One region of the Tessaracoccus palaemonis genome, then DNA from elsewhere that is predicted to be linked to it. Evidence: riboswitches for the same ligand, from Rfam matches in the RefSeq annotation. Region 1 holds a riboswitch; the other holds the start of a gene.

Region 1 (6,779 bases):
GAGGATGCGGCTGAACACGTCACGCCCGAGCTGGTCGGTGCCGAACCAGTGCTCCCAGCCAGGTGGCTGCAGGCGGGCGGTCAGGTCGACCAGGTTGGGGTCGTGCGGGGCGATCAACGGGCCGAACGCCAGCAGGACGAGCAGCACCACCACGATCGCGATCAGGATGCGTTGCTTCATGCGCGGGCCTTTCCCTTGAGCGAGATGGCCGGGTCGAGCCAGCGGTAGGACAGGTCGACCAGCGTGTTGATGAGGAACACGATGACGCCGATCAGGATGATGAAGGCCTGGATCACCGCGTAGTCGCGGCGGGTCAGGGCCTCGAGCATCAGCTTGCCGACGCCGGGGATACCGAAGATCTTCTCCACCACGACCGTGCCGCCGAGCAGCGAGCCCAGGCTCACGCCGGCGATCGTGACGACGGGGATCAGGCTGGCCCGCAGGATGTGGCGGAAGAAGATCACCTGCTCGCCGAGACCGCGGGACCTGGAGGCCCGGACGAAGTCGAGGTCCTGCGACTCGATCAGGGAGTTGCGCAGGATCTTGATGTACGGCGGGGCGACCGCGAACGCGAGAGCCACGGTGGGCAGGATCATTCCCCCGTCGCCCATGCCCATGGAGGGGACGACGCCGAGGCGGACCGAGAAGACGTTGAGCATGACCAGCGCCAGCCAGAAGGTGGGGATGGAGGCGCCGAGCATGCAGAAGGCGAGGACCCCGCGGTCGGGCCAGCGCCCGGCGAACCGGGCGCCGACCGCGCCCAGGATGGCGGCGAGGATCAGTGCGAGCGCCAGCGCGTAGCCGGCCAGCATCAGCGTCGCCGGGAAGGCCTTGCCGATCTCCGCGATCACGGGTTGACCTGTCATGGCCGACGTGCCGAAGTCGAGGTGGGCAAGGCTGCCCAGGTACGCGAGGTACTGCTGCCAGATGGGCATGTTCAGGCCCAGTTCCTCGCGCAGTGCCTCGATCTGCTCGTTCGTCACGGCGACCGTGTCGATGCGCAGCATCGACAGCACCACGTCGCCCGGGGCCAGCTTGACCACCGCGAAGGCGACCAGGGTGAGGAGCCAGAGGAACACCAGCCCCTCACCCAGCTTCTTGAGAGCGACCATGGTCAGTTGATGTCCAGATCCTTGGTGATCATCTGGAACTCGAACTCGTTGGCCGGCGTCTTCCAGCCCGTCACCGTGTCCTTGAAGGCCGCGGACTCGTTGGGGACCGTGATGTAGCTGTTGTACGCCTCGGCGTCGATGTACTCGGCGATCTCGCGGGTCTGCTCGGTGCGGGAATCCACGTCGACCTCCTTGTTGAAGGCGTCCAGCATGGACTGCAGCGTCGGGTCATCGAGGCGGCCGTGGTTCTGCGCGGCGTCCGCGCCGAAGGCGCTGTTCAGGAAGAAGGCGCCGTCGCCCCGGGAGATGGTCAGCAGGGAGTAGGTGACCAGGTCCCAGTCGCCCTGGGGCAGGTACTCGTCGATGTTCTCGGCGACGTAGATCTCCATGTCGATGCCGACCTGGCGGGCCTGGTCCTGCACGATCTGCGCGATCTGCGGGAGTTCGGCGCGCGCCACGTACGTGGCCATCTTCAGTGAGAGGGGCTGGCCGTCACGGGTGACCTTGCCGTCGGCGACGTCGAGGCCGGCGGCCTCGAAGTGCTGCAGAGCAGCCTCGACGCCGAACTCGTGCTCGGTGGTCTCGGGGGAGAAGGGCCAGTCGCCGGGGAAGACGTTGTAGGCGACGGTGGCCTGGCCGCCCATCACGGTGTCGACGATCGACTGGCGGTCGACCAGCGCGTCGATGCCGCGCCTGAACTCCTCGTTGTTCCACAGGTCGGCGTTGGCGCCGGAGTAGTTGTAGAGGAGGTGGTAGACCCGGGTGCCGGACACGGTGTCCACGGTCAGCGACTCGTCGGCCTCCAGCGTGGGGAGGCTCTCGAGGCCGGGGCGGTAGATGATGTCGGCGTCTCCGGACTGCAGGGCCATGACGCGGGCGTTGGAGTCCTCGTTGGCGGTCATGACGACCTTGTCGAGCTTTGCGGTGCCGTCCCAGTAGCTGTCGTTGCGGCTCAGCACGGCCTCGCCGGCGATGTCGAAGCTGTCGAACTTGAAGGCGCCCGTGCCGACCGGCAGGTCGCCCTCGGCGTCGACGTCGGTGATGACGGCGTTGAAGTGCACCAGGTTCGAGATGAGGGCGGGGTACACGTCGGCGGTGGTGATGCTCAGCGTGTGCTCATCGACCACCTCCATCGAATCGATGGTGAGCGCGGCCGCGACGCCGGGGTTGACGTCGATGCTGTCCTGCAGGCTGGCCATGACCTTCTCGGCAGTCATCGGCTCGCCGTTGTGGAACTCGACGCCCTCCCGGAGATGGAAGGTCCAGTGCTGCGCGTCGTCGGTGTCCCAGCTCTCCGCCAGCCAGGGGTAGAGCTCGAGGGTGTCGGGGTCGAAGCCGACGAGGGTCTCGACGGCACCGGAGTTGAGGATGAATGAGGCCTGCACCTGGTGGGCGTCGGTGGTGTTGGCGGGGTAGACCGTCACGAAGTTGAGGGTCTTGTCCGCGGCGGTGGCGTCCGCGGTGGAGTCGCTGCTGCCGGAGCCGCAGGCGGCGAGCGCGAGGCTGGCGGCTGCCGCCAGCGCGGTGAGTGCCCGGGCGAGCGTGGAAGCTCGTTTCATGGTTGAGTGCCTTTCAGGAGCCACGCCGGGAGTCGGCGTCGAGGTGTGGTTCCTGACGCGCGGGAGCGGGCGCTACGAAGGCGCGACCGACGGCTCCTGCCACCAGCCGGTGCAGGCGTCGATCCGAAGTCCGTGTCGCGGGACCCGTCAACCCACAAGGCCGACTGTTTTCGGGCTCAGGGTCATCCTTCTCCGGTGCCTTCCCAGGATCTCTCCCAGTGGCATCCAAACCGGAGTCGTCACCTATACCGCTGCGCGTCAGTCCCGGATTCTCACCGGAGTTCCAGGTGCCCTTTTGGGGCACCGCCAGCCTTGCGGAGAGAGCCTAACCCGCGCTGAGGGCGAAGTGGCTGGCGGGGTACGTTTACTTATCCGAAACGACAACCAGGAGGATCGATGGTGAGTGTGCAGGTGGCCACCGCGGAGCCCTACCTCGGCGTCAACCCGGACGACAACCTGCTGCTCGCGTCGCTGCACCGGGCCGGGGCCGACGCGACGCTGGCCGCGTGGGACGACCCGGCACAGGCATGGGACTGCGACGCGGTGATCCTCAGGTCCACCTGGGGTTACCAGAGCCGGATCCCGGACTTCCTCGGCTGGCTCGACCGGCTCGACGAGGCCGGCTGCGCGGTGCTGAACCCGACGCAGATGGTGCGCGACAACATCGACAAGGCCGTGCAGTTCGAGTGGCTCGACAGGCTGGGCATCCAGCGGATCCCCGAGTTCCGGATCGACCGGCGGGCGCCTGCCGACAGGCTCGTCGGGCAGCTGCGGGACCACTTCCCGGACGCCGAGGCGTACGTCGTCAAGCCGAGCATCTCCGCCAGCGGGCACCACACGCTCCTTTTCGATCCCGACCGCAACACGAACCTCCCGTCCGCCACGCTGGAGGAGGTGGTCGCGCTCGTCGACGACGTGATCGCCCGCGACTGGGACCCGGTCGTGATCCTGCAGCCGTACGCCCGGGAGATCGAGCAGGGGGAAACCGCCGTCGTGTTCATCGGCGGGGCCTACAGCCACGCCTTCACGCGTTTCCCGGGGGTGATCGCGGGGGGCCGCGGAGCGGAGGTCACGCAGGCGGCCCCGGAACAGGTGGCGCTCGCGGACCGGGTGCTGGCGGGCCTCCCGACCATGCCCGCCTACGCGCGCGTCGACCTCATCTCCACTGCGCATGGCCCCGTCGTGATGGAGGTGGAACTGGCCGAGCCGTGGTTGGGGTTCAGCCTCCTGCCCGACGCGGCCCGGGAGCGGGCGGTCGACTCCCTCGCCGGGGCGGTGGTCGCGGCTAGTGTGAGGGCATGATCGTTGGCATCGGCACCGACCTCATCGTCATCGACAGGTTCCGCGAGATGCTGGAGCGTCGGCCGGGCCTGGCCGAACGCCTGCTGACCCCGCTGGAACGGACGCTGTCGATCGAGTCGCAGGCCGCGCGGTTCTCCGCCAAGGAGGCCTTCGCCAAGGCGCTCGGCTCGCCGGGCGGCATGCGCTGGCTCGACTGCGAGGTCGTCAAGACCGACGACGGCGTGCCGCGGTTCGTCAACACGGGCACGGTCGCGGCGCGGGTCGAGGAACTCGGCGTCGGGCGCATCCACCTGTCGATCAGCCACGACGGCGGCTTCGCCACCACGATGGTGGTGTGCGAGGCATGAGGACCGTCGTCACCGCCGTGGGGATGCGCGACGCCGAGCAGCGCTTCTTCGACGCCCACCCCGGCGTCGACCTGATGGGCCGGGCGGCCCGCGCCGTCGCCCGCGTCGCGGCCGAGGTGAACACAGCGGGGCAGGTGCTCGTGGTCGCCGGCCGGGGTAACAACGGGGGAGATGGACTCTTCGCCGCGTCGATCCTGGCCCAGCATCGACGCGTGCTGGTGTGGTCCGCGTTCGGGCGCACACACGAGGCCGGGCAGGCGGCCGCACGGGCTGCGGGCTGCCAGTTCGTCGACGCCCTCGGGGCGCTGGAGGCACTGCCGGACTGCGGACTGGTGATCGACGCGGTCGCGGGCCTCGGCTCGCGCCCGGGGCTCCCGCAGGCACTCGAGACCTTCGCCGCCGCCTGCGAGTCGTCGGCGATCGACGTGCTGGCCGTCGACCTGCCGAGCGGGCTGGACGCCGACTCCGGGGCCGAGCAGCCGAGCTTCCGCGCGACCCACACCGTCACGTTCGCCGCGCTCAAGCCGTGCCACGTGTCGCAGCCCGCCGCCGGGCGCTGCGGGAGGGTACACGTCGTCGACATCGGTGTGGAGATCGACGGCACCCAGCTGCGCCAGGCCGAGGAGGCCGACGTGGCCGCCTGGTGGCCGACGCCCACCGCCTCCTCAGACAAGTACGCGCGCGGCGTCGTGCTGTTCGACACGGGGTCGTCGCGCTACCAGGGTGCGGCGCTGCTCGGCATCGCCGGCGCGCTGCACGCCGGCACGGGCATGGTCCGCTACGCCGGGCCCGTGCACTCCGGCCTCATCCTGACCAGGTATCCCAGCGTCGTGATGGGCGACGGTCGGGCCCAGGCTGCGGTCCTCGGCTCCGGCTGGGGCGAGGATGAGGGCGCGTCCGGCCGGGTCTCCAGCGCGCGACTGCACGCCCCCGTCGCCGTGGTGGACGCCGACGCGCTCTACAGCCTGCCCGGCAGGATCGACGGCTGGCTGCTCACGCCCCACGCGGGCGAGCTCGCCCGACTGCTGGGCTGCTCCCGCTCCCACGTCGAGTCGAGCCCGGTCTCGTGCGCCAGGGAGGTGGCCCGGGTGACCGGGGCGACCGTCCTGCTCAAGGGCGCCACGCAGTATGTCGCGGAGCCGGGAGGCCGCGTGACGATCGCAGTGCCTGGGCCGCACTGGAGCGCGCAGGCGGGATCGGGCGACGTGCTCGCCGGGATCTGCGGGGCGCTGCTGGCGGCGGGGCTGCCCGCGTGGCAGGCGGCCGTTGCCGGGGCCAGCATCCAGGCGATGGCGGCGGCGCGCAACCCGGGCCCCTACCCGCCCGACGAGCTGGCCCGTCGGCTTCCCGACGTGATCGCTGGGTTGGTCGCCGCGGACTGACCGGCCCCGCCCCGCCCTGAGCCCACGTTCGCTGTCCCGACCCCGCACCAGTCCTTCCGCGCGTCCCCGTCGGCACAAGAATGCGCATATCGGGTACGGCGTCCGTATTCTGCAGCGGCTCCGAAATGGGCATTCTTGTGCCGGCTGTCGATGAGCCGCCCCGGCCAGCCCGTCCCCGTATCCACATGTCCCCGAAGCGCCCACCCGGCACAAGAATGCCCATGCCGGACGCGGTGTCCGTATAGTGCAGCGGGTTCGAGATAGGCATTTTTGTGGCTCTTGTGCCGCTGTGGATAAGCCGGATCGAGTCATCCACAACCCGTCGGAAGGGGTTGTCGAGGCCCGATGTGGGGGCGACATTGGGACGCATGATCTACACGGGAGTGCAGTCCTACGCCGATATCCGGGGGTCCGGTGCGCGACGCAGGGACATCGAGGACGCCTTGGCTGCGGGGACCATCGTCAGGGTGCAGCGAGGCTGGTACGCGGGACGCGACGCCGATCAGAGAGTGGTGCGGGGTCTGGTTGACGGTTGCAGGCTCGGCTGCCTGACCGGGTGCGCGGTGCACGGCATCTGGACCCCTCGCGACGACCGGATCCATGCGGTCTACGGGAGGGGGAATCAACCGGTGGAACGGGAGGAATACGTTCTGCATGCCGACCCCGGACCTCGTCCGCGGACTCCCCTCTGGCCCCTGGTCGACTGCCTGCGGCAGGTTGCCCGGCACCACGACACGGAAACCACCCTCATTGTGGTCGAATCGGCGCTCTACAAGGGGCTTGTCAGCCCGGACGAGGTGCAGGACATCGTCGCTGCGCTTCCGGTGGACCGTCGGGGGTTCGCCGGCCAACTCCGCCGGGCGGAGTCCGGCACGGAGACCCGCGTTCGGTACTTCCTGAAGCGCCGTGGGGTGGGGGTGCGCCCCCAGGTCGTCGTGTCGGGGGTGGGCCGCGTCGACCTTCTGGTGGGTCAGAGTCTGATCATCGAATGCGACAGCGATGAGTTTCATCGGAGTCGCGAGCAACAGTTCCTGGATCGGGAGCGGGACCTGTCCGCGAGGCTCCTCGGGTACAACA
Region 2 (6,779 bases), 470 kb from region 1:
CCCCGTCCTGACCACCGCGACCGACGCACTGAACCTGCCGGCTCTCGACACCCTCGGCTGGGCCTATTCGGGAGACGTGGCAGGCGTGACCAGGGCGCTGATCGACGGCGCCCCCGTCGCGGTCGAGAAGGCCCATGGCTGGCCGCTGCCGCCGCTGCCCGCCAACGTCGCGGTGGGCGCCGAGGATCCGGTCGCCCGCATCGTCGTCACCGACACCGTCTCGGTGTCGCCCTCGCCGCTGCCCACCGTGGTCCTGCACCCGGACAGCCTCGTGGTGGGCATGGGCTGCAACCGCGGCACCGGCGTCGATGTGCTGCACGCGCTGCTCACCGAGACCCTCGAGGCCGCCGACCTTGCCGTGGAGTCGGTGACCGCGCTGACCACCGTCGACGCGAAGGCCGGCGAGATCGGGCTCATCCAGCTCGCCAACCGGCTCGGCGTGCCGCTGAAGGACTACGACGCCGACGAGCTGGCGACCTTCGAGGTGCCCACCCCGAGCGACGCCCCGCTGAAGGCCGTCGGCACGCCGTCGGTCGCGGAGGCCTCCGTGCTCGCCCGCGGAGCCGACCTGATCGTGCCCAAGCAGAAGAACGCCGAGGCCACCTGCGCCGTCGGCCGCATCCCGGCCCGCGGGAAGCTGAGCGTCGTCGGCCTCGGCCCCGGCGCCCGCGACCTGCTCACCCCGCGCGCGGTGGAGGCGCTCAGGTCGTCGACCCTGATCGTCGGCTACGGCCCCTACGTCAAGCAGATCCGCGACCTCGCCCGCCCCGGCACCACCGTCTTTGCGTCCAAGATGGGTACCGAGGAGGAGCGCACCGCCCGGGCCATCGACGCCGCCCGCGCCGGCGAGCACGTGTCGCTCGTCTGTGGCGGGGACCCGGCCATCTACGCCATGGCCAGCCCCGTCCTGGAGCAGGGCACCGACGGCATCGACGTCGACATCGTTCCCGGCGTCACCGCGAGCCTGGCGGCCTCGGCCATCCTCGGCGCGGCGCTCGGCCACGACAACGCGACCATCTCGCTGTCGGACCTGCACACGCCCTGGGACAGCATCGAGCGCCGGCTGCACGGCGCCGCGGTCGGCGACTTCGTCGTCGCGCTGTACAACCCCCGCAGCAAGAAGCGCACGGCGCACCTGCCGCGGGCGCTGGAGATCCTCGGCGCTCACCGGAAGCCGTCGACGCCCATCGCCGTCGTCCAGCAGGCCTGCCGGCCCCGCCAGAAGGTCATCATGAGCACGCTGGGCGAGTTCCGCCCCGAATGGGTCGACATGAACTCCATCGTCATCGTCGGCTCCAGCACCACCCGCTACGTCACCTCCGGCGGCGGCGAGCAGCGCATGGTGACCCCGCGCGACTACCAGTGGATGCCGCACACCGCGGAGACCGACCTCGAGGAGAAGACCCGATGAGCACGCCCCTGATCATCGCCGCGCACGGTACGCGCGACGCCGACGGCGAGCAGACCTGCCGCCGGTTCGTCGAGCGCGTCGCCCGCGCCCTGCCCGACGTCAAGGTGGGCCTCGGCTTCGTGGAGCTGAACCAGCCCGGCATCCCGCAGGCGCTCACCGACATCGTCGACGGCGAGGCCGAGCGCCGCGCCGTCGTGGTTCCGCTGATGCTCGGCACCGGCGCGCACGTCCGCCGCGACATCCCGGGCTTCATCGCCGAGGCGCTCGAGGAGGTACCCACGGCGCGCATCGACTACGCCGCGCATCTCGGCGCCGACCCGCGCCTGGTCGACGCCGTCAACCAGCGGATCGACGCCGCGATGGGGGACTGGCAGCGCGACGAGACGTGCCTGGTGTTCGTCGGCCGCGGCGCCGTCGTGGCCGACGCGAACGCCGACCATGTCCGGCTGGCCCGCATGCACTTCGAGGCGGGCGGCTGGGCCGACGTGCAGGAGTGCTTCATCCAGGTCACCCGCCCCAGCCTTCCCGAGGGCCTCGACCGCGCGTACGCCGCCGGGCACCGGCAGCTGCTCGTGATGGGCCACTGGATCTTCCCCGGCCGGCTGCGCACCTGGACCTTCGAGCAGGCCGAGGCCTGGGCCGCGGCGCACCCCGACGCCCGGGTCCGCGTGGCCGAGGTCATCGGGGACTGCGACGAGCTCGCCGAGGTCGTGATCGACCGGTACCGCGAGGCGATGCCGGAGGCGGCCGCGGAGGGGTCGCCCGCCTACGTCGCGGGGCTGCTGCTGACCGGCCGCCGCGTCGTCGTGGTCGGCGGCGGCGTCGTGTCCACCCGCCGCGTGCCGAAGCTGCTCGCGGCCGGGGCGCGGGTCACGCTCGTCTCCCCGACGGCCACTGGGGCGCTGGCGGCCCTCGCGGCCGCGGGGGACATCGCGTGGGAGCGCCGTGAGTTCGCGGAGGGCGACCTTGAGGGCGCCTGGTACGTGCTGGCCGACACCGACGATCCGGGCGTCAACGCCCGCGTCGTGGCCGAGGCGGAGCGGCGCCACACCTTCTGCGTGCGCGCCGACGACGCGGTGCAGGGCACCGCGTACACGGCCGCGTCGCGGGGCGTCGGGCACCTGACGGTGGCGGTCGTCGGCGACCGCAACCCGCGTCGCTCCCGGCACGTGCTCGAGGCCATCGTGGGCTCCGAGGACGTGCGGCAGGCGATCGCGGAGCCCGTCGGGCGGTCCTGAGAGTCCCTCAGTCCTGCCGGGAGGTGTTGGTCAGCTCGTCGGTGCTCGCGATGGCGTTGACCGCGGCGACCGTCATGGCGCTGCCGCCACGGCGACCGCGCACGACGAGGTACTCGAGGGCGAGCGGGGACCCGATCAGGGCCTCCTTCGACTCGGCGGCGCCCACGAAGCCGACGGGGATGCCGATCACCGCGGCCGGTCGGGCGCCGGTCTCGGCGACGACCTCCAGCAGCCGGAACAGCGCCGTCGGGGCGTTGCCGATGGCGACGACGGCCCCGTCGAGCCGGGGGGCCCACGCGTCGACGGCGGCCATGGTCTTGGTGATGCCGCGGTAGGCGGCGTCGCGGGCGATCGCCTCGTCCTTGATGTGGCAGATGACCTCGTTGCGCGCCGGCAGCCGCGACGAGATGATGCCGGTCGCCACCATCGAGGAGTCGCACAGGATGGGGGCCCCGGCTCGGAGGGCGGCGTTGGCCGCCGCGACGACGCCTGGGGTGAAGGCGACGTCGTCGGCGATCGAGGGGTCGCCGGCGGCGTGCACCATGCGCACGACGGCGCGGCTCACGTCGGCGGGGAAGCGGGTCAGATCGGTCTCGGCGCGGATGATCCGGAAGGACTCCTCGTAGATCTCGGAGCCGGTGCGCAGGTAGGGGTTCGACACGTGCGCCACCCTAGAACACGCTTAACCCACCCCGCCTTGCGGGCCGCATTACGACGTGCTGTAGTTGGTTCCACAACCACAGAATCGTTCGGAAGAGACGCCAGGAACCCGGGGATGATCCGGGACGGTCGCGCCACTGTGAGCCGCCCCACGGGGCGGAAGTCAGGAACTGGCCTTCTCCGAGCCTTGACCGCCGGGACGCGTAATCCCGGACAAAGGAGTTCGGCGATGCATATCGCTGAGGGATTCCTCCCTCCCCTCGAATGCGCGGTGTGGTACGCCGCGTCTGCCCCCTTCGTCGTGCACGGCGCCCGCGCCGTGATCCGCAAGGCCAAGGAATCGCCGGAGAACAAGCTGCTGCTCGCGGCCGCCGGCGCCTTCACCTTCGTCCTGTCCGCCATCAAGCTCCCGTCCGTGACCGGCTCGTCGTCGCACCCGACGGGCACCGGAGCCGGAGCCGTGCTCTTCGGGCCTCCCGTGATGGCCTTCCTCGGCACCATCGTCCTGCTGTTCCAGGCGCTGCTGCTGGCGCACGGCGGCATCACCACGCTGGGCGCCAACGTGTTCTCCATGGCGATCGCCGGCCCGTGGGCGGGCTACGCGTGCTGGAAGCTCGTGAAGAAGTTCGGCGGCCCCATGTGGCTGGGTGTCTTCCTCGCGTTCTTCTTCGCCGACCTGGTCACCTACGTCGTCACCAGCTTCCAGCTGGCCATCGCGTACCCGGACGAGGTCACCGGACTCCTCGGGGCCGCGGCCAAGTTCCTGGGCATCTTCGCCGTCACGCAGATCCCGCTGGCCGTCGCTGAGGGAGTCCTCGGCATCCTGCTCTTCGGATTCTTCGCGCGTGTCGCGCCCGACCAGATGATCCGCCTGGGCGTCATGCCCCAGACCGAGAAGGCGGCCGCTCATGTTTAAGCGCAAGGACTGGTTCATCGGCCTGGCCCTGCTGGCCGTGATCGTCGTCATCTTCGTGTTCAGTTTCGCGATGGCCCCGCAGCCCGCCGAAGGCGAGGAAGGGTTCGTCGGGACCGACTCCGTCGTCACCGAGGTGCTGGAGGAGCACGGCGTCGAGCCGTGGTTCAGCCCGATCTGGGAGCCCGGCTCCGGCGAGATCGAGTCCGGCCTCTTCGCCATCCAGGCCGCCCTCGGCGCCGGCATCGTCGGCTTCGTGCTGGGCAACTTCCGCGGTCGCGCCGTCAAGGCGAAGGAGCTGCAGGAGGCCCCGCAGCCCGAGGCTGCCCCCGCGGGCGATGAGCAGTAACCACGAGTCAGCGATCGACGATGCCGCCTGGGCCAGCCCCTGGCGGCGTCGTCGCGTCGGCGAGAAGGTCGCCCTCAGCGTCGCGCTCATCCTGACCGCGCTGCTGACCGACCCGTGGCCGGGCTGCGCCCTGGTCGCCGCCATCTCCCTGGTCCTCATCCTCGGCTCCGCCCGGATAAGCCCGGCGCTGCTCGCCACCGTGATGGCCGCCCCGCTCGCGTTCCTGCTCGTCGGGGCGCTGCCGGTCGCCGTGCACATCGGGGCCGACGGCTGGGGGATCGGGCCCCTGCGGGTCAGCGCCACCGGCCTGGCGACGGCCCTCGGCCTGCTGGCTCACGGCATCGCCGGCACGCTCGCCGTCATGGTGCTGGCCACCACCACGCCCATGGTCGACCTGCTCACCTGGATGCGCGCGCTGCACGTGCCGGACACGCTGCTGGAGATCGCCTCGCTGACCTACCGCATGCTGTTCGTGCTGCTCGGCACCACCTGGGCCGTGCACCAGGCCCAGCGGGCCAGGCTGGGCGACGACGCCTCCTGGCGGCGCCGCATGCACACCGCCGCCGGAACCACCGGCAGCATCATGCTGCGGAGCTGGCAGCGGGCCGTCCGGCTGCAGGAGGGGCTCGAGGGCCGTGGCTTCGAGGATGCGCTCGTCACGCTCAGCCCCCGCCGGGAACGCTCCTGGGCCTTCATCGCCATGACCCTGGCCGTCGTCTCGGCCGTGTGGGTCGCCACGTGGGCGGCGGCATGACCGCCCTGCTCAGCGCCTCGGCGCTCGTCGCCGGCTTCCACGGCCGACCCCCGGTGCTCGACGGCGCGACCGTCGAGATCCACGAGGGGCGGCGCGTCGCGCTGCTCGGCGCGAACGGGTCCGGGAAGACCACCCTGCTCAGGTCCCTGTCGGGGGCGCTGAGGCCGCACGCGGGCGAGATCCGCGCCGACGGTCAGCCCGTCGGCCACCACCGCGACGACCTGCGCCGTCACCGCCGCTTCTGCCAGCTGGTCCTGCAGGACCCCGACGACCAGCTGTTCTCCGCCGACGTCCGCCAGGACGTCTCCTTCGGTCCGCTCAACCTCGGGCTCAGCGACGACGAGGCCGCGGCCCGCGTCGATGAGGCGCTGGAGCTGCTGTCCGTCACGCACCTGGCCGAGCGCCCGACGCACCAGCTCAGCTACGGCGAACGCAAGCGCGTCGCGATCGCGGGGGCCGTGGCGATGCGGCCGCGCGTGCTGCTGCTCGACGAGCCGACGGCCGGCCTGGACCCCGCGGGCGTCGAGGAGCTGATGTCGACCCTCGCGGGGCTCAGCGTCACGGTCGTGCTGGCCACGCACGACGTCGACCTCGCTCTCAGCTGGGCCGACGAGGTCGCGGTGGTGCACGACCACACCGTCCGTCAGGGGTCGCCGCTGCTGCTGGCCGACGCTTCCCTCCTCGCGGCGGCGCGCCTGCGCAGCCCGTGGCAGCTCGAGCTGTGCCGCCGCCTCGGCCTGCCGACGTCGCCGCTGCCCCGCACGGTGGACGACATCGTCGCGTCCGTGAGGGAGGTGGCGCGTGCTACTCCTTGACCAGCGCCCACTGGATGACGGTGCGGGCCGGGGTCCAGCCGCGCAGGCCGCCGAGCGGTGCCGCCGTCTCCACCTGGATGCGGCTGAGTTCGCCGCCCCAGCGCTCCTGTGCGGCCACGGCCAGCGTCTCGGCCTCGATCGTCACGCCGTGCAGCACCAGGCGCCCGCCCTCGGGCAGGGCGGCGTGCGCGATCTCCAGCACCCTCATGGAGCCACCCCCGCCGACGAACACCGCATGCGGGGCGGGCAGCTCGCGCAGCACCTCCTCGGCGTCGCCCTCGGCCAGCGTGAACGCGCCGGGCGCGGTGAGCCGGTCGGCGTTGGCCAGTGCGCGCTCGGCGCGCTCGGCGCGGCGCTCGATCCCGATGGCGCGCGCGCCGTCCGCACCCCGGCACCATTCGACGCTGATCGAACCGGCGCCGGTGCCGACGTCCCACAGCAGCTGGCCCGGCAGGGGGCGCAGGTGGGCGAGGGCGCTGGCGCGCACCACGCGCTTGGTGATGAGCCCGTCGTGGGCGAAAGCGTCGTCGGGCAGCCCGGGGGCGGAGCCGAACAGGGCCTGGTCGCGGTCGATGATCACGATGCGATCCTAACCACGGAGGACCGATGACCAGAGGAACGACCCCCGTCGTCCCCGAT

What was found. Region 1 has a riboswitch for cobalamin ahead of KDB89_RS03645 (ABC transporter substrate-binding protein). Riboswitches for the same ligand answer to the same signal wherever they lie in the genome.
Region 2: another riboswitch for cobalamin. It lies ahead of KDB89_RS05840 (energy-coupling factor ABC transporter permease); the one in region 1 lies ahead of KDB89_RS03645 (ABC transporter substrate-binding protein).

The regions. Positions count from the first base shown of each region.
Region 1 covers NZ_CP079216.1:824,362-831,140, forward strand. The annotation lists gene nikC (nickel transporter permease) at 1-180, opposite strand, end outside; gene KDB89_RS03640 (ABC transporter permease) at 177-1,112, opposite strand; gene KDB89_RS03645 (ABC transporter substrate-binding protein) at 1,115-2,671, opposite strand; cobalamin riboswitch at 2,816-2,998, opposite strand; gene KDB89_RS03650 (ATP-grasp domain-containing protein) at 3,071-3,973, shown strand; gene KDB89_RS03655 (holo-ACP synthase) at 3,970-4,320, shown strand; gene KDB89_RS03660 (NAD(P)H-hydrate epimerase) at 4,317-5,702, shown strand; gene KDB89_RS03665 (endonuclease domain-containing protein) at 6,071-6,779, shown strand, end outside.
Region 2 covers NZ_CP079216.1:1,296,645-1,303,423, forward strand. The annotation lists gene cobJ (precorrin-3B C(17)-methyltransferase) at 1-1,411, shown strand, start outside; gene KDB89_RS05830 (CbiX/SirB N-terminal domain-containing protein) at 1,408-2,649, shown strand; gene KDB89_RS05835 (precorrin-8X methylmutase) at 2,657-3,310, opposite strand; cobalamin riboswitch at 3,359-3,502, shown strand; gene KDB89_RS05840 (energy-coupling factor ABC transporter permease) at 3,539-4,225, shown strand; gene KDB89_RS05845 (energy-coupling factor ABC transporter substrate-binding protein) at 4,218-4,571, shown strand; gene cbiQ (cobalt ECF transporter T component CbiQ) at 4,561-5,325, shown strand; gene KDB89_RS05855 (energy-coupling factor ABC transporter ATP-binding protein) at 5,322-6,140, shown strand; gene cbiT (precorrin-6Y C5,15-methyltransferase (decarboxylating) subunit CbiT) at 6,130-6,720, opposite strand; gene cobO (cob(I)yrinic acid a,c-diamide adenosyltransferase) at 6,747-6,779, shown strand, end outside.